DNA from 4 places in the Pseudomonas sp. L-22-4S-12 genome. Region 3 is predicted to be linked to each of the others. Evidence: predicted binding sites of a transcription regulator. Region 3 holds the regulator's gene; each other region holds the start of a gene.

Region 1 (5,120 bases), on a different contig from region 3:
GTCGCTCGGACGGTTCCGGGCGCTTACGTCTTCGAGGAAAGCATGGCTGAACAAGCTAAGCGTCGTTTTGCGCGCATCGATCGTCTCCCCCCCTACGTTTTCAACATCACCGCCGAACTGAAGATGGCCGCCCGCCGCCGTGGCGAGGACATCATCGACTTCAGCATGGGCAACCCCGATGGCGCCACGCCGCCGCACATCGTCGAGAAACTGGTGCAGGTCGCCCAGCGCGACGACACCCACGGCTACTCCACCTCGCGCGGCATTCCGCGCCTGCGCCGCGCCATCTCGCGTTGGTACAAGGACCGCTACGACGTCGAGATCGACCCGGAAAGCGAAGCCATCGTCACCATCGGTTCCAAGGAAGGCCTGGCACACCTGATGCTGGCCACCCTGGACCATGGCGACACCGTGCTGGTGCCCAACCCCAGCTACCCGATCCATATCTACGGCGCGGTGATCGCCGGCGCCCAGGTGCGTTCGGTACCGCTGGTGCCCGGCGTGGACTTCTTCGCCGAACTGGAACGGGCGATTCGCGAGTCGATCCCCAAGCCGAAGATGATGATCCTCGGCTTCCCCTCCAACCCCACCGCGCAGTGCGTGGAGCTGGACTTCTTCGAGCGCGTGGTGGCCCTGGCCAAGCAGTACGACGTGCTGGTGATCCACGACCTGGCCTACGCCGACATCGTCTACGACGGCTGGAAGGCCCCGTCGATCATGCAGGTGGAAGGTGCCAAGGACATCGCCGTGGAGTTCTTCACCCTGTCCAAGAGCTACAACATGGCCGGCTGGCGCATCGGCTTCATGGTCGGCAACCCGGAGCTGGTCAGTGCCCTGGCACGGATCAAGAGCTACCACGACTACGGCACCTTCACCCCGCTGCAGGTAGCCGCCATCGCGGCCCTGGAAGGCGACCAGCAGTGCGTGCGCGATATCGCCGAGCAGTACCGGCAACGGCGCAACATGCTGGTCAAGGGCTTGCATGAAGCCGGCTGGATGGTGGAGAAGCCCAAGGCCTCGATGTACATCTGGGCCAAGATCCCCGAGCCCTATGCCCACCTCGGCTCGCTGGAGTTCGCCAAGAAGCTGCTGCTGGAAGCCAAGGTCTGCGTCTCGCCGGGTATCGGCTTCGGCGACTACGGCGACGACCATGTGCGCTTCGCCCTGATCGAAAACCAGGACCGCACCCGCCAGGCCATCCGCGGGATCAAGGCGATGTTCCGTGCCGATGGCCTGGTGCAGGCACCGGCCAGCAAGTCACGCAAGACTGATGGCTGAAGCCCTAGTGTGGGAGCGGCTTTAGCCGCGAAAGGTGAGGTGTCGCCGTCTGCTCGCAGGCAACTCCGTACCTCCTGACGGCGCAGGGCACGGACCATAGGCAGATGTTCGGTAGGTGCGAATTTATTCGCGATCAGGGCGCTCGGAGTGGCCTGCTTATCGCGGATGAATCCGCTCCCACACAAGCTCAACCGGTTATGGCGATACAGCTTTACCAAACACCAAGGCCCCAGCAGAGCAATCTGTCGGGGCCTTGTCGTTTCAGCTGGAGTAATCCAGCGCCGTCCAGGCACGGCTGAGGCCGTTGCCGATCATGCAGTCCGGGCGTGCCAGCTGTGCATTGCCGCTCGGTGCCAGGCGGGTGATCTCGCCGAACTCGTCGCGCTCGGTGAGCCACTGCAACTTGCCGCAGTTGGCCGTCTCGATCACATAGCTGGCGGCGATGCTGGAATGCTGGCCGGGCAGCCTGACCACATCCAGTACCCGCCCGGCTTCCTCGACCCGCTTGCCATCGGAAACCAGCACCGCCCAGGCCGCGCCGTCCTCGATCACCAGATAGGCACCATTGGCCTTGGGCTGCTCCAGTTGCGGCTGCGCGCAGCCGGCCAGCAGGGCCAATAGCAGAAGTGTCATCGGCTTGTGGTGCATATAGGCGGCTCCTCTTCTCGGTGAATCCCCTGCGAGGCAGGCGGAGGTAACTGATCGCAGTGCGTGAGCTCACTATTAACGAATACTGTTTATTTGTACAGTATTTTTCGTTTAGGCTATTTCCACCCGCACAACGCGCACCTACCCCGGTGCACCGCAGAGGATCCCCACCATGCAGGACGTACTGCAGCTGAAGAAAAAAGTGAACCAGATGCCGCTGGAAAGTATCCGCGCCATGGTCGAGGAGCTGCACCTGGAAGGCCTGGTCACCGGCAGCAAGACCCCGTTCAAGCGGGTGCACTTCAATACCTGCTTCGCCGAGATCGAAGCGCTGCTGCAGCGCGCCGGCTATCACCGCCAGCTGGACGTGGTCGGCTACCAGGGCCAGGCCTATGCCCTGTTCGACCCGGCGCGCTGGGAGGCGGTGGAGGTACTGCGCTGGCTGCGCGACTACGTCGAGGCGCTCGCCGCCCAGCCGCTGGCGACCCTGCGCGGCTAGCGCGCACGCCGAACCAAAAGCGCACACGACAACGCTGCGCAGCACCGCAGTGACTCGTCAATCACCCTGCCGGGCCATCTGCCGGCGCATCACCCAGAGCGTTTAGAACAACCGCAATACGCTGCTAAGCGATTGATTCAATTGAACTATATCGAAACATACCGAGCTAGCCGAAGCGCTCGGCGGGTTTGCTGTGCCTGCGCAAGATAAAACTGGCAAGCCCCTTGCAACACCCCCAATAGATTCCTGCGCAGCACACCAACGGCGGTGGGCCGCGGATCACGGACAACGGCGTCCGCCAGAGCACCCTCACCCATCGGGTTTCTCTGGCGTACGCCGTTTTTTTTGCCCATGAAAAAGGAAAACTCCATGAGTGATCGTGATTCCAAAGACCCGGTTAACAACAACCGCCGTAACTTCCTCAAGCAGTCCATCGCCATCGCCGGCACCGTCGGCGGCATCGCCGCCCTCGGCCTGTCCGCCCCCGGCTTCCTGCGCAGCGCGGCCTACGCCGCCGGCTCCGATGCCCCGGAAAAGGCCGTTCTGAATATCGGCTTTATCCCGCTGACCGACTGCGCCTCGGTGGTGGTCGCCGCCACTCAGGGCTTCGCCGCCAAATACGGCCTGACCATCAACCCGAGCAAGGAAGCTTCCTGGGCCGGTGTACGCGACAAGCTGAACACCGGCGAACTGGATGCCTCCCATGTGCTGTACGGCATGATGTATGGCTCGCAGCTGGGTGTCGCCGGGCCACAGAAGGACATGGCCGTGCTCATGGGCCTGAACCAGAACGGCCAGGCCATCACCCTGTCCAAGCAGCTCAAGGAAGCCGGCGTCACCACCGGCGAGCAACTGGCCGCACACATCAAGAAGGGCGGCAACCCGCTGACCTTCGCCCAGACCTTCCCCACCGGCACCCACGCCATGTGGCTGTACTACTGGCTGGCCAACTACGGCATCAACCCCTTCACCGACGTGAAGACCATCACCGTGCCGCCACCGCAGATGGTCGCCAACATGCGCGTCGGCAACATGGACGGCTTCTGCGTCGGCGAGCCCTGGGGCGCCCGTGCGGTGTTCGACAAGATCGGCTTCACCGCCGCCACCACCCAGCAGATCTGGGCCGACCACCCGGAAAAAGTCCTCGGCTGCTCCCGCGAGTTCGTCGAGCAGAACCCCAACACCGCCCGCGCGCTGGTCATGGCCCTGCTTGAAGCCAGCCGCTTTATCGATGCCAGCGAGGCGAACAAGAAGGCCACAGCCAAGCTCATCTCCGGCAAGGCCTACGTCAACGCGCCGGCCGAGGTCATCGAGCAGCGTTTTATCGGCAACTACGAGGACGGCCTGGGCAACAGCTGGCAGGACAAGAACCCGATGGTCTTCTGCAAGGACGGCAGCGTGAACTTCCCCTACCACTCCGACGGCATGTGGTTCCTCACCCAGTTCAAGCGCTGGGGCCTGCTCAAGGACGACCCGGACTACGCCGCCGTGGCCGCGCAGATCAACCAGACCAAGCTCTACAGCGAAGCCGCCGGCGCCCTGGGCCTGGCCGTGCCGAGCAGCGTGATGCGCGCAAGCACCCTGATCGACGGCAAGGTGTGGGACGGTTCCAACCCGGCCGCCTACGCCAATTCCTTCGCGATTAAAGCCTGATTTTCGGAGGCACCTAGATGAACGCTCCAGTGAAAACACCACTGACAATGGCCACCCCGGTTGCCCCCAGCAGCACTCCGCGCCGGGCCCTGCCTGGCGCGGAGGCCCTCACCAACCTGATCAAGGCAGTTATTCCGCCGCTGCTCGGCATTGCCCTGTTCATCGGCGTCTGGGCCCTGATCGCCACCCGCAGCGAAGGCCTGCCGGGCCCCTTGTCGACCTGGTATTCGGCACTGGAGCTGTTCGCCGATCCGTTCTACGACAACGGCCCGAACGACATGGGCATCGGCTGGAATATCCTGCATTCCCTTGGCCGTGTCGGTCTGGGCTTCGGCCTGGCGGCGCTGATCGGTATTCCGCTCGGCTTCGCCATCGGCCGCTTCGCCTTCCTCGCCAACATGCTCTCGCCCATCATCAGCCTGCTGCGCCCGGTTTCGCCACTGGCCTGGTTGCCGATTGGCCTGCTGGTGTTCGAAGCTGCCGGTCCGGCCTCGATCTGGGTGATCTTCATCAGCTCGATCTGGCCGATCATTCTCAACACCGCCGCCGGCGTCGCCAGCGTGCCGCAGGACTACCTCAACGTGGCGCGCGTGCTCAAGCTGTCGGAGTTCAAGGTGCTCACCCGCATCCTCTTCCCCGCCGTGCTGCCGCACCTGATGACCGGCATCCGCCTGGCCATCGGCGTGGCCTGGCTGGTGATCGTCGCCGCGGAAATGCTCACCGGCGGCACCGGCCTGGGCTTCTGGGTGTGGGACGAATGGAACAACCTCAACGTCGAACACATCCTCATCGCCATCATCATCGTCGGCCTGGTCGGCCTGGCCCTGGAGCAAGCCCTGCTCCTGCTGGCCAAGCGCTTCGACTACGCCAGCTAAGGAGTTCGCCATGGACAAGTTCGTCGAGCTGACCCGCGTCAGCAAACACTTCGATACCAAGAAAGGCCGCTTCCAGGCGCTCAGTGACGTCAACCTGAGCATCGCCAAAGGTGAGTTCGTCTCGCTGATCGGCCACTCCGGCTGCGGCAAATCCACCGTGCTCAACC
Region 2 (5,120 bases), on a different contig from region 3:
CAAGTGGGCCACGGCCGAATTACGCACCATCGGGTCGATCTGCTCGAGCTTCTTCTTCTCGGTTTCCAGGCCGGCCTGCAGCACCAGGTCGAACACGATGTAGTGCTCGCGGCCGTCGCCGGCCAGGCTGACGATGACCTTGTCCACCGGGTGGAACTGGTACTCGACCTTCTCCGCCTCGGCTTCCTCGGTCGCCTCGCTCGCGGCGCCCGCCGCCTCGTTCGGCGCGGCCTGGGCCATCTGCTGCACGCTCTGGTAGAGGGTGAAGGTGAACCCGATGCCGCCGACGGCCAGCAGGGTGTTGAGGATCAGCATGATCAGGATGATGCGCGGCATCGCCATGTCGGGGTTACGCTCCACTTCGCTAAGACTTCAAGGCTGCCGGCGTGATTGCCGGCAGCGGCTCATACACTGACCAGAACATCGCTGCGCCTGCGCTGCGCGCCCGTCCCGGTGTCTTCCGCCTCTTCGCCGGAGGCACGCGGTGCCTGCTCGGCCGGCAGGTGGGCGGCCTGGCGGGCATGCCGCTGGCCGGACTGGCTGTCGGCACCAACCTGCACATCGACCTGGACGAAATGCTGGCCGATCAGGTCCTGGCGCAGGCGTTCGCTGGTCTGCTGCAGCAGGCGCGCCACGTCGCCCTGAGCCGCACTGATGTGCACCTGCAGGCGCCCACCCTCCTGGTTCAGGCGGATCTCCAGGCTGCCCAGCTCGGCCGGGTCGAGGCGAATGGTGGCCTGTTGCTTGTTCTGCCTGAGCTGCAGCTCGACGCTGTCGCGCAGGGCGTTGAGCATCTGCTCGCCCCACTTGGCTTGCGGCCCCTGCAGTTGCAGGCGCTGCTCCAGCACCGCCGGACGCGCCAGCGGGCCGCTCGGCTCGCCGCGCAGAGTCGCCTCCGCTGCCGGGCGAGACGCACTGCTTTCGCCGGCCGGCACCTCCGGCAGCGGCACCTGGGCGGCGGACTCCGCGCCTGGCTCGCTCACAACCTGCTGGCGGCTGGCGCCATCCGGCACGGCGGGCATGGCCAGCGGCCGCGGCGCCGACAGTTGCTCGCCACCCTCGCCGGCACTCGCCGGCACGGCGGCAGCGGCAGCGGCAGGCGTGTCCGGGGCAGTGGCCGGCGGCCGTTGCCCGCCGAGCAGCGGCATGGCCGCGGCCAGCGCCGCCTGGACCGGCTGGCCCGGCAGCGACGCCGCCAGGGCCTGTTCGGCACGCGCCTGCACCTGGGTATCGCGCTGCAGCAGCAGGCTGCCGAGCAGGGCCTCGACCTCGCCGACCGGGATTGCGGCCGCGGCTTCGTCCGCCGGCGCCGATACTGGCGCGGCCGCAACGGGCAACCCGACCAAGGCGGCATCGAGCGCCGGCTCGGGCAACGGCTCAGGGGCAACCAGCGCCGGCAGCACGAAGCCCGCATCGCCCGGCGCCGCCGCGTCATCCACGGCGCGGCGCGGCTCGTCGGGGCCGGGGGCGGCGGCCGCAGCGGGGTTGGTCATCAGTTGCAGCATGCTTCAGCGGCTCTCTTGCCAGTCGTTGACTTGCCGGTAGGCGGCACTGCCTTCGGCGTATTGCAGGTGCGCCAGCAGCAGCTTGCGCAGGCGTTCACATTCGTTCGCACAAGCGCGCAGGGCCTCGCCATGCAGGCGCTTGAGGCCCTGCCGGGCCGCGTTCAGCTCGGCGCTGGGCGGCACCCCGTCGAGCCGCTGCAGGGCCGCGCGGATGGCGCCGTCGATGACACCGAAGGCGGCCCAGTCGCGGCCCTGCAGCGCACGCGCCAGGCGCTCGTGCAGGGCCTGCAGCTCAGCCGCGCTTGGCATTGACCGCGTCCCAGCCTTCGCGCAGGGTGCCGAGCAGCTTCTCGACCTCGTCCAGGCCCTCCAGCGAGAGGGTCACGCTGACGTCGGACAGGCGATAGATGCAGTAGTCGTAGAGGCGCGCCAGCTCGTGCACCAGCTCGCCGCCATTGTCGTAATCCAGGGCGCTGCTCAAGCCATTGAGGATGTTCAGGCACTTCTCCAGCGAGCGGCCCTTGTGCTCGTAGCGCTTGGCCTGGATATGGCCGCGGGCGCGGGCCAGCTCGTCGAGCAGGCCGTCGAACAGCACCAGCACCAGCTGGTACGGCGAGGCCGCGGCGGCGCGCGCCTCGAGGTCGACCGAGCGGTAGCTGTCGTAGGTTTCATTCAGGTGGTAGGTGCTCATCCGAACATCCCCTGGGTCTGTTCCATGGACGACATGACCTCCATCAGGTTGGTGTACTGGCGCAGGTAGCGGGTGTAGTGCAGCTCGTACTGGCGATCGAGCGCCTCGTACTGGTCCTTGACCCGGCCGATCTGGGCATTGATGAAGTCCTTGCGGTTCTTCATCACGCCGTTGACGCTGCCGGTGTAGATCGCCACGTTCTTGTCGATGCTGTCGATCAGGTTGCCCTTCTCGCTGAACAGCTTGTCCAGCCCGGCCGGGTCGGCCGCCAGGGCCTTGGCGAAGCGCTCGGCATTCAGGGTGAGCTTGCCGTTGCGGTCGGCGGCGACGCCGAAGTCGATCAGGCTCTTGCCACCGAAGGCGGTACGCACCACCTGGTTGAGCATGCTCTCGACCGAGCGGATGCTGGAATCGCCAGCCAGGCTGCCGCGTTCGCTGTCCTTGCCGCCGCTGGCGGTCAGGCTGTCGAAAGTCGACATCAGGCTGTTGAAGGCGTCGATGAAGCTCTTCATCTTCGCCTCGGTGGCGCTCTTGTCCTGGCCAACAGTCAGGCTCAGCGGCGCCTCGCCGGCCACATGGGCCTTGGTGAAGGTCAGGCTGACGCCGTCGATCATGTTGCTGAAGGTGTTGCTGGCATTGGTCAGCTGCATGCCGGTTTCGCCGCCGAGCATGACGATGGCGTCCTGCGCCTTGCTCAGTTCCTGCGGGGTCTTGCCAAGGAAGCTGCCCGGCACACCATCGGTACTGACGCTGATCTGGTTGGCTGCCCCGCTACTGTTGCTGCTCAGCAGCAGCGAAACGCTGGCCGTGCCGGTGACGGGATCGGTGCTGCGCACCAGGCTGGCGGTCAACCCCGAGTTGTCCGGCGCCGCATTGATCGCGGCAGCCAGCTCGTCGAGACTGCGCACGCCATTGCCATCCTTGTCGACCGTGGCCAGGTCGATGGCGAAACTCTTGCCGTTCTGGCTAAAGCCCAGGCTGCCCGAAGCGGGCACATCCCCATCGGCGATCCCCGGCACGGCCAACTGCTGGGCGCTGGCCAGCTGCTTGACGAAGAACTGATAGTTGCCCGGCGTGGCGCTGGCCGAAACGGTCGCACTGGCATAGCCGGTCTGGCTGAAGGTTGCCGAATTGACCAGCATGCTGCTGCCGCCCGAACGCAGGCCGGTGACGGCCGTGCGGAAGGACTTCAGCGCGCTGTCCAGCGTGCCTACCGCCGTGAGCTGGCTCTGGTAGGTCTTCTCGCTGGTTTGCGCACGGGTCCAGGCAGCCTGCACCTGATAGTTGGCCAGCTGGCTGGCCATGTTCTTTGCGTATTCGGAATCGATCGCCATGGTTCGGTACCTTCCTTTAAGGGTGGTTTAGCAAGACTGGTGCCAAGGCCTGAAAGCCCGTACCACAAGGGTTTCAGGCTGATTCAGAGTGAAGAACCCCTTCCCCTTGGCGCAGCACGCGACAAAAGCGGAAAGCCGCCTTCCGTCCACGATGGGCCAATCCGTTCTCTATAAGGGCGACAGGGCCAGGCGAGGACTTAAGGCGCGGCGAAGGCACGATCTCCCGCAGGGTGCTCCGTGCGCGCCAGGGGCAATCCATGGGCTTGCGGTGCGCACGGCGCACCCTACGCAGGGGCGTTCAGGTACAGACCGGACGACCCAAGCCCTTATTGGTCGCAGCAGGGAGGCGTTGAAATCTGCGCTGACCACCGCGGCAGCATAGGGGTGCAGCGCTTAGTAGGCGTGGCTCGGCGGGGCGTAGAGCTGGTTGCGCGTCGACTCACCGAGCAGCTGCTCGATGATCTCGTGGTGCATGGCCAGCAGCTGGCCATTGCGCTCGTTGTGCTCGGCGCAACGGGCGGCGGCCGCCCGCAGGGCCTGCCAGCCACTGTCGAGCAGTTGCCGCGGGGCGGCGCTGAAGTGCTGCAGCAGGCTGCTCATCGCCGCCGCCCCTGCACCCAGGCCGAGGGCCGCCAGCGCCTTGCTGCGCCGCTGCGCACGCACGCGCACCTGCGCGCAAAACGACTCGATGCGCTCATTGAGCCGGGCGATCAGCGGGTTGTCGCGAGCCAGCAAGGCCTGGTGCAACTCGGGGAGCAGAAGCTCCAGCTGCCGATAATCTAGCAGGTCGTCCTGAACATCCTGAGCCAGGATGGTCAGCAGGCGCGCGCGTTGGGTCACGCGTCGCTACCGCGGTGGTAGCTCAGCATGCTCTGCGCCAGGCTGGCGCTGTCCAGCTTGATCTCGCCACCCGCCAGGGCCGCCTTGAGTTCGGCCACCTTGGCGAAGTCCACCACCGGCAGGCTGTCGAGCACGGCCTGCAGTTTTTCCAGGGGCAGGCCCTCGGCCAGCGGCTGCGCCGAGCGCGCTTCACCCGCCGGCTGCGCCTGCAGCTGGCGCGGCGCGGCCTGGGTCTCGGCTGGCGCGGTATAGATCGATTGTTGAGTACGGCCGATTTCCATGGGAATCACCATTACAAGGGGGCTTGTCAGGGATAAGCGACCATCCGCCCCGCGAACTTAAATTGTTTTTTCGCCGGCCCGGATGCGGCGCCGCGCCCGCTTCTCAAGCCGGCCCGCGGCACAGGTCAGGCACCCTGCGCCCGCCACCAGGCCTGCGCGGCCAGGCCGTCCTGGATCTTCTGCTCCTGCTGGGCCAGCTGAGCCTGCCACTCGGCCAGCTTGCCGTCGAGAAACTGGCTGACGATCTTCTCGCTGCGCATGGCCGCCAGCAACTCGCCCTGGATGCGCGCCAGGGTCTGCTCGGCCAGGCCCAGCTCCTTGCGCTGCAGCTCGACCATCTTGTGCAGGGTGACCTTGTAGCGCTGCTGGTTGTCGCGCTGCAGGCTGGTACTGAGCGGCACCTCGAAGCCGAGCAGGCGCGACAGGCCGATGATGTTGTTGCGGTAGCGCTGGCAGAGGTTCTGCTGGT
Region 3 (5,120 bases):
AAGCCGCCCAAACCGCCTACCTCTAGGATCAGCCATGCCGGCCAAACAGCGACAACTCCTGATCTACGGCCTGATCGCCGCCCTGCTGGGCGCGATCGGCTACTGGAACATCCGCCCGGAAAGCTTCCTGGACAAGCCGACCGTTGGCGAAAGCGACAGCACCATCGACTTCTACGTGGTCAATGCGCGCACCCTGCAATACCAGGAAGACGGTCAGCTGCAGTACGAGATGACCACCGACAAGCTGGAACATATCAAGGCCAGCGACATCACCCTGCTGAGCCAGCCGGACCTGCAACTGTACCGCGGCAGCGCCTACCCCTGGCACGTGCAGAGCGCGCGGGGCGAAGTGGCGCCGCAAGGCAAGCAAGTCGAACTGATCGATGACGTGCGCGTGGCGCGCACCGATGCCAAAGGCCGCCCCACCGTGATCACCAGCAGCCGGATGACCGTATTTCCGGATGAGGAATATGCGCAAACCCGGCAAGCCGTTAGAATCGAGGCCGCCAACGGGGTGACCACGGCACAAGGAATGAAAGCGTACATGAATGACGGCCGGATCCTCCTGCTGTCCAACGTAAGAGGCCAGCATGAGGCTCGTTAACAGTTTCCCCCTCCGGACCCTCCCCCTATTGCTCATCAGCCTCGGTGCCGCGCTCGGAAGCGCCAGCACCTGGGCCCTGCCCAGCGACCGCGAGCAACCGATCCGGGTCCAGGCCGACAGCGCCGAACTGGACGACAAGCAAGGCGTGGCGGTGTACCGCGGCGGCGTGGTGATCACCCAGGGCACCCTGAAGATCACCGGCGACACCGTGACCATCACCCAGGATGCCAACGGCGACGTCGAAGTCTTCACCTCGGTGGGCAAACCGGCCTACTACGAGCAGAAACCCGCCGTGGACAAGGAAATCGTCAAGGCCTACGGCCTGACCATCCAGTACTTCGCCAGCAACGAGCGCATCGTACTGATAGACCAGGCCAAGGTAATCCAGGAAGGCAACACCTTCGAAGGCGAGAAGATCGTCTATGACACCCAGCGCCAGATCGTCAACGCCGGCCGCGCCACTGGCGCCGCCCTGAGCGCGCCGCGCCCACGCATCGACATGGTCATCCAGCCGCGCAAGAAAACCGGCCAGCCGGAGCAAGCGCAGTAATGGCAACCCTCAAAGCCCAGCATTTGGCCAAAAGCTACAAGGGCCGCCAGGTGGTACGCGACGTCAGCCTGTCCATCGACAGCGGCCAGATCGTCGGCCTGCTCGGTCCCAACGGCGCCGGCAAGACCACCTGTTTCTACATGATCGTCGGCCTGGTGCAGGCCGACCAGGGCCGCGTGCTGATCGACGATCTCGACGTCAGCCACCAGCCCATGCATGGCCGCGCCCGCGTCGGCATCGGCTACCTGCCACAGGAAGCCTCGATCTTCCGCAAGCTGACGGTAGCCGACAACATCATGGCCATCCTGGAAACCCGCAAGGATCTCGACCGCGCCGGCCGCCGCGCCGCCCTGGAGAGCCTGCTGCAGGAGTTCCACATCAGCCACATCCGCGACAACCTCGGCATGAGCCTGTCCGGCGGCGAACGCCGGCGCGTGGAAATCGCCCGCGCCCTGGCCACCGAACCCAAGTTCATCCTGCTCGACGAACCCTTCGCTGGCGTCGACCCGATCTCGGTCGGCGACATCAAGCAGATCATCCATCACCTCAAGGCCAAGGGCATCGGTGTGCTGATCACCGACCACAACGTGCGCGAGACCCTCGACATCTGCGAGACCGCCTACATTGTTAATGACGGCCAACTGATCGCCGAAGGCGATGCCGAAAGCATCCTGGCCAACCAGCTGGTTAAAGAAGTCTACCTCGGGCACGAATTCCGCCTCTGATGCAGGCGTCGCCGCACTACACGGATGTTGTCAAGCCTAGGCAAAGCCGCCAGTTTCAGGCATATAATTTGCTTATTGGCGGCGCCCCGGCGCCCTGTAGTGAATGGCGCGACTGCGCCGGCAAATAAGGTGCAAAGCTTCCTGCCATGAAACCTTCGCTAGTCCTCAAGATGGGCCAGCAGCTGACGATGACACCGCAGCTGCAACAAGCCATTCGCCTCCTCCAGCTGTCCACCCTGGACCTGCAGCAGGAAATCCAGGAAGCCCTGGAATCCAACCCCATGCTGGAACGCCAGGAAGACGGCGAAGACTTCGACAACAGCGATCCGCTGGCCGACGGCGAAGAACAGAACACCCAGGCCGCGCCCCAGGACACCTACCAGGAAACCAACAGCACGCCCGCCGATGCCATCGAGGACGGCGAGTGGAACGAACGCATCCCCAGCGAGCTGCCGGTCGATACCGCCTGGGAAGACGTCTACCAGACCAGCGCCAGCAGCCTGCCGAGCAACGACGATGACGAGTGGGACTTCACCACCCGCACCTCCGCCGGCGAGAGCCTGCAGACCCATCTGCTGTGGCAACTGAACCTGGCGCCGATGTCGGACACCGACCGCCTGATCGCCGTGACCCTGATCGACTGCATCAACGACCAGGGCTATCTGGAGGAGTCGCTCGAGGAAATCGTCGAGGCCTTCGACCCGGAAATGGACGTCGAGCTGGACGAAGTCGAAGCCGTCCTGCACCGCATCCAGAACTTCGACCCGGCCGGGGTCGGCGCCCGCGACCTGCGCGAATGCCTGCTTCTGCAGCTGCGCCAGCTGCCGGCCAGCACGCCCTGGCTGAGCGAGGCCCAGCGCCTGGCCGGCGACCACCTCGACCTGCTCGGCAGCCGCGACTACAGCCAGCTGATGCGGCGCATGAAGCTCAAGGAAGACGAGCTGCGCCAGGTCATCGAGCTGATCCAGAGCCTCAACCCGCGTCCCGGCTCGCAGATCGAAGCCAGCGAGCCGGAATACGTGGTACCGGACGTGATCGTGCGCAAGCACAACGAGCGCTGGCTGGTGGAGCTCAATCAGGAAGCGGTGCCGCGCCTGCGGGTCAACGCGCAGTACGCCGGCTTCGTCAAACGCGCCGACTCCAGTGCCGACAACACCTTCATGCGCAACCAGCTGCAGGAAGCGCGCTGGTTCATCAAGAGCCTGCAGAGCCGCAACGAAACCCTGATGAAGGTCGCCTCGCAGATCGTCGAGCACCAGCGCGGCTTTCTCGAGTACGGCGACGAGGCGATGAAGCCGCTGGTCCTGCACGACATCGCCGAGGCGGTGGGCATGCACGAGTCGACCATCTCGCGGGTCACCACGCAGAAATTCATGCACACCCCGCGCGGTATTTACGAGCTGAAATACTTCTTCTCCAGCCACGTCAGCACCTCGGAAGGCGGCGAATGCTCGTCGACGGCGATCCGCGCCATCATCAAAAAACTGGTCGCCGCGGAAAACGCGAAAAAGCCATTGAGTGACAGCAAGATCGCTGGTTTACTGGAAGCACAGGGCATTCAGGTAGCCCGTCGCACCGTCGCCAAATACCGCGAATCCCTCGGGATAGCGCCTTCGAGCGAACGCAAGCGGTTGATCTAGTCATAGACGCGACTGCTGTGACGCGGCACTGAGGGAAGGCTTTTGCAAAACTGGATACGCGCCATGCGCCCTGCCCCGCGGGGGGACTGCAGGACAGTTCTGCAAAAGCCTTCTCACGCCAGAGTGTTACGGTGGCAGGCCCGCTAGCCTGTCTCTTACACAAGGCAACAAGGAGAAGCGGTATGCAAGTCAACATCAGTGGACATCAACTGGATGTGACCGACGCCCTGCGTGACTATGTCGGGGAAAAACTCAGCCGACTGGAACGCCATTTCGACAAGATCACCAACGTGCAGGTGACCATGGCAGTCGAGAAGCTCAAGCAGAAAATCGAGGCGACCCTGCATGTTGCAGGCGGCGAAGTAGTCGCCAACGCCGAACACGACGACATGTATGCGGCGATCGACCTGCTCGCCGACAAACTCGACCGCCAACTGATCAAACACAAGGAAAAGCAGCTCGGCCGCCTGCAAGGCGCGACAGCCCGCTGACATCCCCCACCCATGATCCGACTTGAAAATATCCTGACCGCCGGCCGTTCCCTGGTGAACGTGCCGGGCGGCAGTAAGAAGCGCGTCCTCGAACAGATTGCCAACCTGGTCGCGCGCGAACTGCCCGACCTCGACTCGCAGGACATCTTCGAAAGCCTGATTGCCCGTGAAAAACTCGGTTCCACCGGGTTCGGTAACGGCATCGCCATTCCCCACTGTCGCCTGCCCGGCTGCAGCGCCCCCATCAGTGCGGTGCTGCGCCTGGATGCGCCGGTGGACTTCGACGCCATCGACGGCGCCCCGGTCGATCTGCTGTTCGTCCTGCTGGTACCCGAAGCGGCGACCGACGAACACCTGGAGCTGCTCCGCCAGATCGCCAGCATGCTCGACCGCAGCGAAGTGCGTGAGCGCTTGCGCCAGGCGTCAAGCAGCGAGAACCTCTACCAGGTGGTTGTCGACGTACAGAGCGGCCAATAGGCCAGGGTAGGACAGCGTCATGCGCCTGATCATCGTCAGCGGTCGCTCCGGCTCGGGCAAAAGCACCGCCCTCGACGTGCTCGAGGACAACGGTTTCTACTGCATCGACAACCTGCCGGCGATCCTCCTGCCGGAACTGGCCGAGCGCGCCCTGCTGCACACCGAGCTGCTGCACCCGCAGGTCGCCGTATCGATCGACGCACGCAACCTGCCCAGCCAGCTCAAGCGCTTCCCCGAACTGCTCGCCGAAGTGCGCGCCCGTCACATCGTCTGTGACGTGCTCTATCTGGATGCCGACGAAGAGACCCTGCTCAAGCGCTTTTCCGAAACCCGCCGGCGCCACCCGCTGACCAGCGAGACGCGCTCCCTCGCCGAAGCCATCCGCGACGAAGCCGCCCTGCTCAGCCCGATCACCGACCTGGCCGACCTCAAGCTCGACACCACCCACCTGAACCTCTACCAGCTGCGCGACAGCCTCAAGCTGCGCCTGCTGAACAAGCCCGAGCCCGGCACCGCGTTCCTCATCGAGTCCTTCGGCTTCAAGCGCGGCATGCCGGTGGACGCCGACCTGGTATTCGACGTGCGCTGCCTGCCCAACCCGTACTGGAAGCCCGAGCTGCGCGAAATGTCCGG
Region 4 (5,120 bases), on a different contig from region 3:
TCGGCACGTTGTACTTGTCGGCCACGTCGGCGATGCGGCGCAGCTCGGACGGGTTGGTCACGCCGCCCCACATGCGCGGCACCACCGAGTAGGTGCCGTCCTTCTGGATGTTGGCGTGGGCGCGTTCGTTGATCAGGCGCGACTGCGGGTCGTCCTTGGCCTCGCCCGGCCAGGTGGAGATCAGGTAGTAGTTCAGCGCCGGGCGGCAGGTGGCGCAGCCGTTGGGCGTCATCCAGTTCAGGTACTCCATGGTCTGCGCCATGCTGGTCAGGTGCTGCTCGCGGATCGCCTTGCGGATCTGCCCGTGGTTCATCTCGCTGCAGCCGCAGATGGCTTTTTCGCTCTTCGGCTTGACGTCGGCGGCACCGCCGACGGTGCTGATCAGGATCTGCTCGACCAGGCCGGCACAGGAGCCGCAGGAGCTGGCGGCCTTGGTGTGTTTCTTCACGTCGTCGACGCTGAACAGGCCGTTTTCCTGGATCGCCTTTACGATGGTGCCCTTGCACACGCCGTTGCAGCCGCACACTTCCATGCTGTCGGGCATGCTCGCCGCGCTGCTCTGGCCCTGGTGGCCGACGTCGCCCAGGGCGCTCTCGCCGAACATCAGGTGATCGCGGATCTCGCTGATGTTGGCGTTCTCCTTGACCTGGCGGAAGTACCAGCCGCCGTCGGCGGTGTCGCCATACAGGCAGGCGCCGACCAGCACGTCGTCCTTGATCACCAGCTTCTTGTACACGCCGCCGATGGGGTCGGAGAGGGTGATGGTCTCGGTGCCGTCGCTGCCCATGAAGTCGCCGGCGGAGAACAGGTCGATGCCGGTGACTTTCAGCTTGGTCGAGGTCACCGAGCCCTGGTAGCGGGCGAAGCCGAGCTGGGCCAGGTGGTTGGCGCAGACCTTGGCCTGCTCGAACAGCGGCGCGACCAGGCCGTAGGCGATGCCGCGGTGGTTGGCGCATTCGCCGATCGAGTACACCCGCGGGTCGTAGGTCTGCATGGTGTCGTTGACCAGGATGCCGCGGTTGCACGGGATGCCGGCCTTCTCCGCCAGTTCGGTGTTGGGGCGGATACCGGCGGCCATCACCACCAGGTCGGCGGGGATCACGTCGCCACCCTTGAACTGCACGGCGCAGACCCGGCCTTCGCCGTTGTCCATCAGTTCTTCGGTCTGCTCGTTGAGGCGGAAGTGGATGCCGCGGGCCTCCAGGGCGCTCTGCAGCAGCTTGCCGGCGGTCTTGTCGAGCTGGCGTTCGAGCAGCCAGTCGGACAGGTGCACCACGGTCACGTCCATGCCGCGCAGCTTGAGGCCGTTGGCCGCTTCCAGGCCGAGCAGGCCGCCGCCGATCACCACCGCGTGGCTGTGGGTCTTGGCGGTGGCCATCATCATTTCGGTGTCGGCGATATCGCGGTAGCCGATCACGCCCTGCAGCTTGTTGCCGGGAATCGGCAGGATGAACGGGTTGGAGCCGGTGGCGATGAGCAGGCGGTCGTATTCGGCGCTGGTGCCGTCGGAGGCCGTGACGATGCGCTTCTTGCGGTCGATATCGACCACCTTGCGGTTGAGCATCAGCTTGATGTTGTTCTCGGCGTACCAGTTGAGGTCGTTGAGGACGATTTCCTCGAAGGTCTGTTCGCCCGCCAGCACCGGCGACAGCAGGATGCGGTTGTAGTTGGGGTGCGGTTCGGCACCGAAGACGGTGATGTCATACAGGTCGGGGGCGAGCTTGAGCAGCTCTTCCAGGGTTCTGACCCCGGCCATGCCGTTGCCGACCATTACCAGTTTGAGTTTTTTCATGGTTCCTCTCCGTCACGGATACCGAAAATCGGAAAACAAAAAAGGCGTCCCGCCAGTCACCTAGCGAGGACGCCTTTGTCCTTGTCCCGATCTGTCGGGAGGCACTGCGCTCGTCGTTGAGGGCGATGCCTTTATGTAATGTCGATGTCTCTAAAGCAGGCAGCGTGCCAACTTTGCGAAAGCCTTGTCTCTAGGGGCTTGGCGCGGGTTGCTGGAGGTTTTTCACGGGCCGTCGACGCACCTGTTTAAGGCTTGTTGCGCCGTTGTGGTGCGCCGCGCCCCTACTTGAGCAGCAGCACCAGCAGGGCCAGGTTGAGCAGCAGGGAGACCAGGGCCACGCCGCGCCAGACTTTCAGCGGCTCGCGCTCCAGCAGCGGGCGCGGGCGCAGCACCAGGGCCTGGCGTTCGCCCTGTTCGAGGGACAGCAGCCATTCCTCGGCGGTTTCGAAGCGCTCGGCCGGGTTGACCGCCACCGCGCGCAGCAGGCAGTCGTCGAGCCAGCTGGGCAGGTCGGGGCGGTAGCGGCTGGGTGCGGTCGGCTTGCCGAAGCGCGGGTGCTGGAAGGCTTCGATCTCGCCGTAGGGGTAGTGCCCGGTGAGCAGGTGATAGAGGGTCACGCCGGCGGCGTAGAGGTCCTGCTGGGCGCTGGGCTTGCCGCCGCTGAAGGCCTCCGGGGCGATATAGCTGGGGGTGCCGGGCAGGGCATGGGCCTCGTCGCGGGACAGGCCGGGGCAGTAGGCCAGGCCGAAATCCAGCACGCGCAGTTCGCCGTCGTCGCACCACAGCAGGTTTTCCGGCTTGATGTCGCGGTGCAGCAGGTTGCGCCGGTGCAGCATGCCGAGGGCCTTGAGCAGGCGCGGCGCCAGCTCCAGCCACTCCGGCAGGCCCAGCGGGCCGGACAGGCGCAGGTGTTCGGCCAGCGTCTGGCCCTGGTGCTCGCGCTGCACGTAGTACAGGTGCTGGCGCTGCGGCAGCGGGTGGACTTCGGCGAAGTGGCGGCCGGCCACGCGGCGTAGGAACCATTCCTCGAGCAGCAGGGCCGGGCCGGCCTGTTCCTCGTCATGCCGGCTGGCCGGCAGGGTTTTCAGCAGCCAGCGCCGCGACTGGTTGTCGCGCACCCGGTAGACCAGCGACTGGCGCGACTCGGCGAGCAGGCGCTCGACCTGCCAGCCCTCGAAGCACTGGCCGTCGCGCAGCTTGGGCGGCAGCGGCCAGTGCTGGATCTGCGCCAGGGTGTCGGCCAGGTCGTTGTCCGGCAGGCTCTGCACCTGCACCAGCAGGGCGCTGGCATTGTCCTGGCTGCCGGCCAGGTGGGCGGCGCTGACCAGGGCGCGGCAGGCCGCCGCCGGGTCGCTCTCGTCCTTGAGCATGCTGTGCACGCCGTGGTCGCCGAGGGTCGACCATACGCCGTCGCTGACCAGCAGGAAGCTCTCGCCCTCGCGCAACTCGCCTTCCAGGTAGTCCACCACCAGGTGCTGATCCAGGCCCATGGCGCGCTTGAGCACGTGCTGCATGCCAGGCTGTTCCCACACGTGGTCTTCGCTGAGGCGCTCGATCTGCCCGTCCAGCCAGCGGTAGGCGCGGCAGTCGCCGACATGCGCGAGGGTGAAGCGCCGGCCGCGCAGGACCAGGGCGGTGAGGGTGGTCAGCAGCGGCTGGCCGCCGCCGTTGGCCTGCAGCCAGCGGTTGTGGGCGACCAGCAGGCGATCCAGCGATTGCGCCACGGCCCAGGTTTCCGGGGTGGCGTAGTAGTCGAGGGCCAGGGCCTGCAGGGTGGCGCGGGCGGCCAGGCCACCATCGGCGCACTGGCTGACGCCGTCGGCCAGGGCGAACAGGAAACCCTTGCTCGCCGCCAGGGCCGGCGTCGGGGTGACTACGCGGATGGCATCCTGGTTTTCCGCCCGGGGGCCGGTGGCGGTGGCTTCACCGAAGGTCAGTTGCAGGGCCATCTGGCGTTCTCGTGTGGGCGGACGTGCAAAAGGGCGATGGTGATCGCCCTCAAGGGTAGTGCGCAGGTCGGTTGAGACAAAGGCGAAGCCGGCGCGGCCTCCCTGGCAAGGCGCCGTGACCGGTGCCTCGCCACCTTTCCTGACCAGTGCGAGGAGGCTGGATCGGACCCGCCTTTGTCGCAACCGACCTGTTTCGTTGGTGCTGTTTCAACTGACTGTGGGGCGCCCTGCGGCGCCCACAGGACTGGCCTTAAACCCGCGCCGCGGTAACGGCAGCCGAGCCCCAGGTGGTGCGCCAGCGCTGCTTGACGCCGTACAGGCCGAACCAGGCGAGGATGCCCAGGCTGGCGAACAGCCACAGGCCGAGCTGGTAGGAGCCGGTGGACTGCTTGATCGCGCCGAGCCCGGCGGTCAGGCAGAAGCCGCCGATGCCGCCGGCCATGCCGATCAGCCCGGTCATCACGCCGATTTCCTTGCGAAAGCGCTGCGGTACCAGCTGGAACACCGCGCCGTTGCCGGCGCCCAGGCTGAGCATGGCGACCACGAACAGGGCCAGGGCGGCCAGCGAGCTGGGCAGGTTGAAGCCGACCACGGCGATGCAGATCGAGGCACAGGTGTACATCACCAGCAGCGAGCGGATGCCGCCGATGCGGTCGGCCAGGGCACCGCCCAGCGGGCGCATCAGGCTGCCGGCGAACACGCAGGCGGCGGTGTAGTAGCCGGCCTTGACCGGGTCGAAGCCATACTGGTCGTGGAAGTAGCCGGGCAGGGTGCTGGCCAGGCCGAGGAAGCCGCCGAAGGTCACGCTGTAGAAGAACATGAACCACCAGCTGTCGCGGTCGCCCAGGGCCTTGAGGTAGTCGGCCAGGGATTTCACCGGCGGACGTTCCGGGGCGTTGCGCGCCACCGTGGCGAAGATGACCAGCACCAGCACCAGGGGGATCAGCGCCAGGCCGAACACGTTGCTCCAGCCGAACAGGGCGGCCAGGCCGGGGGCGAACAGGGCGGCCAGTACGGTGCCGGAGTTGCCGGCGCCGGCAATGCCCATGGCCTTGCCCTGATGCTGCGGTGGGTACCACTGCGAGGCCAGCGGCAGGGCGACGGCGAAGGAGGCGCCGGCGAAACCGAGGAACAGGCCGAGCAGCAGCGCCTGTTCGTAGTTGTGCACGCCGTGCAGCCAGGCCACCGCGAGGGCGCCGATGACGATCACCTGGCCGATCAGGCCGGCGGCCTTCGGCGAGGTGCGGTCGGCCAGCAGGCCCATCAGAAAGCGCAGCACGGCGCCGGCCAGGATCGGCGTGGCGACCATCATCGCGCGCTGCTGGGTGGTCAGCCCCAGGTCGGTGGCGATCTGCACGCCCAGCGGGCCGAGCACGTAC

Evidence for each region. Region 3 encodes sigma-54, which starts transcription at its own class of promoters, with help from an activator protein. Its sites were predicted from a motif close to ANTGGCATNNANNTTGCTNT; they were not measured.
Region 1: F3I16_RS08550 (CmpA/NrtA family ABC transporter substrate-binding protein) is a predicted target of sigma-54. The motif match lies at 2,637-2,656, and genes of this name have one in related genera.
Region 2: fliD (flagellar filament capping protein FliD) is a predicted target of sigma-54. The motif match lies at 3,558-3,577, and genes of this name have one in related genera.
Region 4: nirB (nitrite reductase large subunit NirB) is a predicted target of sigma-54. The motif match lies at 1,945-1,964, and genes of this name have one in related genera.

Annotation. Positions count from the first base shown of each region.
Region 1 is NZ_WELL01000002.1:416,844-421,963, reverse strand. It holds gene alaC (alanine transaminase) at 43-1,278, shown strand; gene F3I16_RS08560 (hypothetical protein) at 1,540-1,926, opposite strand; gene F3I16_RS08555 (transcriptional regulator) at 2,099-2,425, shown strand; gene F3I16_RS08550 (CmpA/NrtA family ABC transporter substrate-binding protein) at 2,795-4,078, shown strand; gene ntrB (nitrate ABC transporter permease) at 4,096-4,953, shown strand; gene F3I16_RS08540 (ABC transporter ATP-binding protein) at 4,964-5,120, shown strand, end outside.
Region 2 is NZ_WELL01000006.1:95,784-100,903, reverse strand. It holds gene fliL (flagellar basal body-associated protein FliL) at 1-342, opposite strand, end outside; gene F3I16_RS15280 (flagellar hook-length control protein FliK) at 405-1,505, opposite strand; gene F3I16_RS15275 (hypothetical protein) at 1,509-1,814, opposite strand; gene fliS (flagellar export chaperone FliS) at 1,798-2,196, opposite strand; gene fliD (flagellar filament capping protein FliD) at 2,193-3,530, opposite strand; gene flgN (flagellar export chaperone FlgN) at 3,924-4,370, opposite strand; gene flgM (flagellar biosynthesis anti-sigma factor FlgM) at 4,367-4,651, opposite strand; gene F3I16_RS15250 (flagellar FliJ family protein) at 4,777-5,120, opposite strand, start outside.
Region 3 is NZ_WELL01000001.1:1,309,254-1,314,373, reverse strand. It holds gene F3I16_RS05935 (HAD family hydrolase) at 1-26, shown strand, start outside; gene lptC (LPS export ABC transporter periplasmic protein LptC) at 35-604, shown strand; gene lptA (lipopolysaccharide transport periplasmic protein LptA) at 591-1,154, shown strand; gene lptB (LPS export ABC transporter ATP-binding protein) at 1,154-1,879, shown strand; gene F3I16_RS05915 (RNA polymerase factor sigma-54) at 2,026-3,519, shown strand; gene hpf (ribosome hibernation-promoting factor, HPF/YfiA family) at 3,702-4,010, shown strand; gene ptsN (PTS IIA-like nitrogen regulatory protein PtsN) at 4,023-4,487, shown strand; gene rapZ (RNase adapter RapZ) at 4,507-5,120, shown strand, end outside.
Region 4 is NZ_WELL01000006.1:166,487-171,606, forward strand. It holds gene nirB (nitrite reductase large subunit NirB) at 1-1,792, opposite strand, end outside; gene F3I16_RS15620 (bifunctional protein-serine/threonine kinase/phosphatase) at 2,074-3,741, opposite strand; gene F3I16_RS15625 (nitrate/nitrite transporter) at 3,992-5,120, opposite strand, start outside.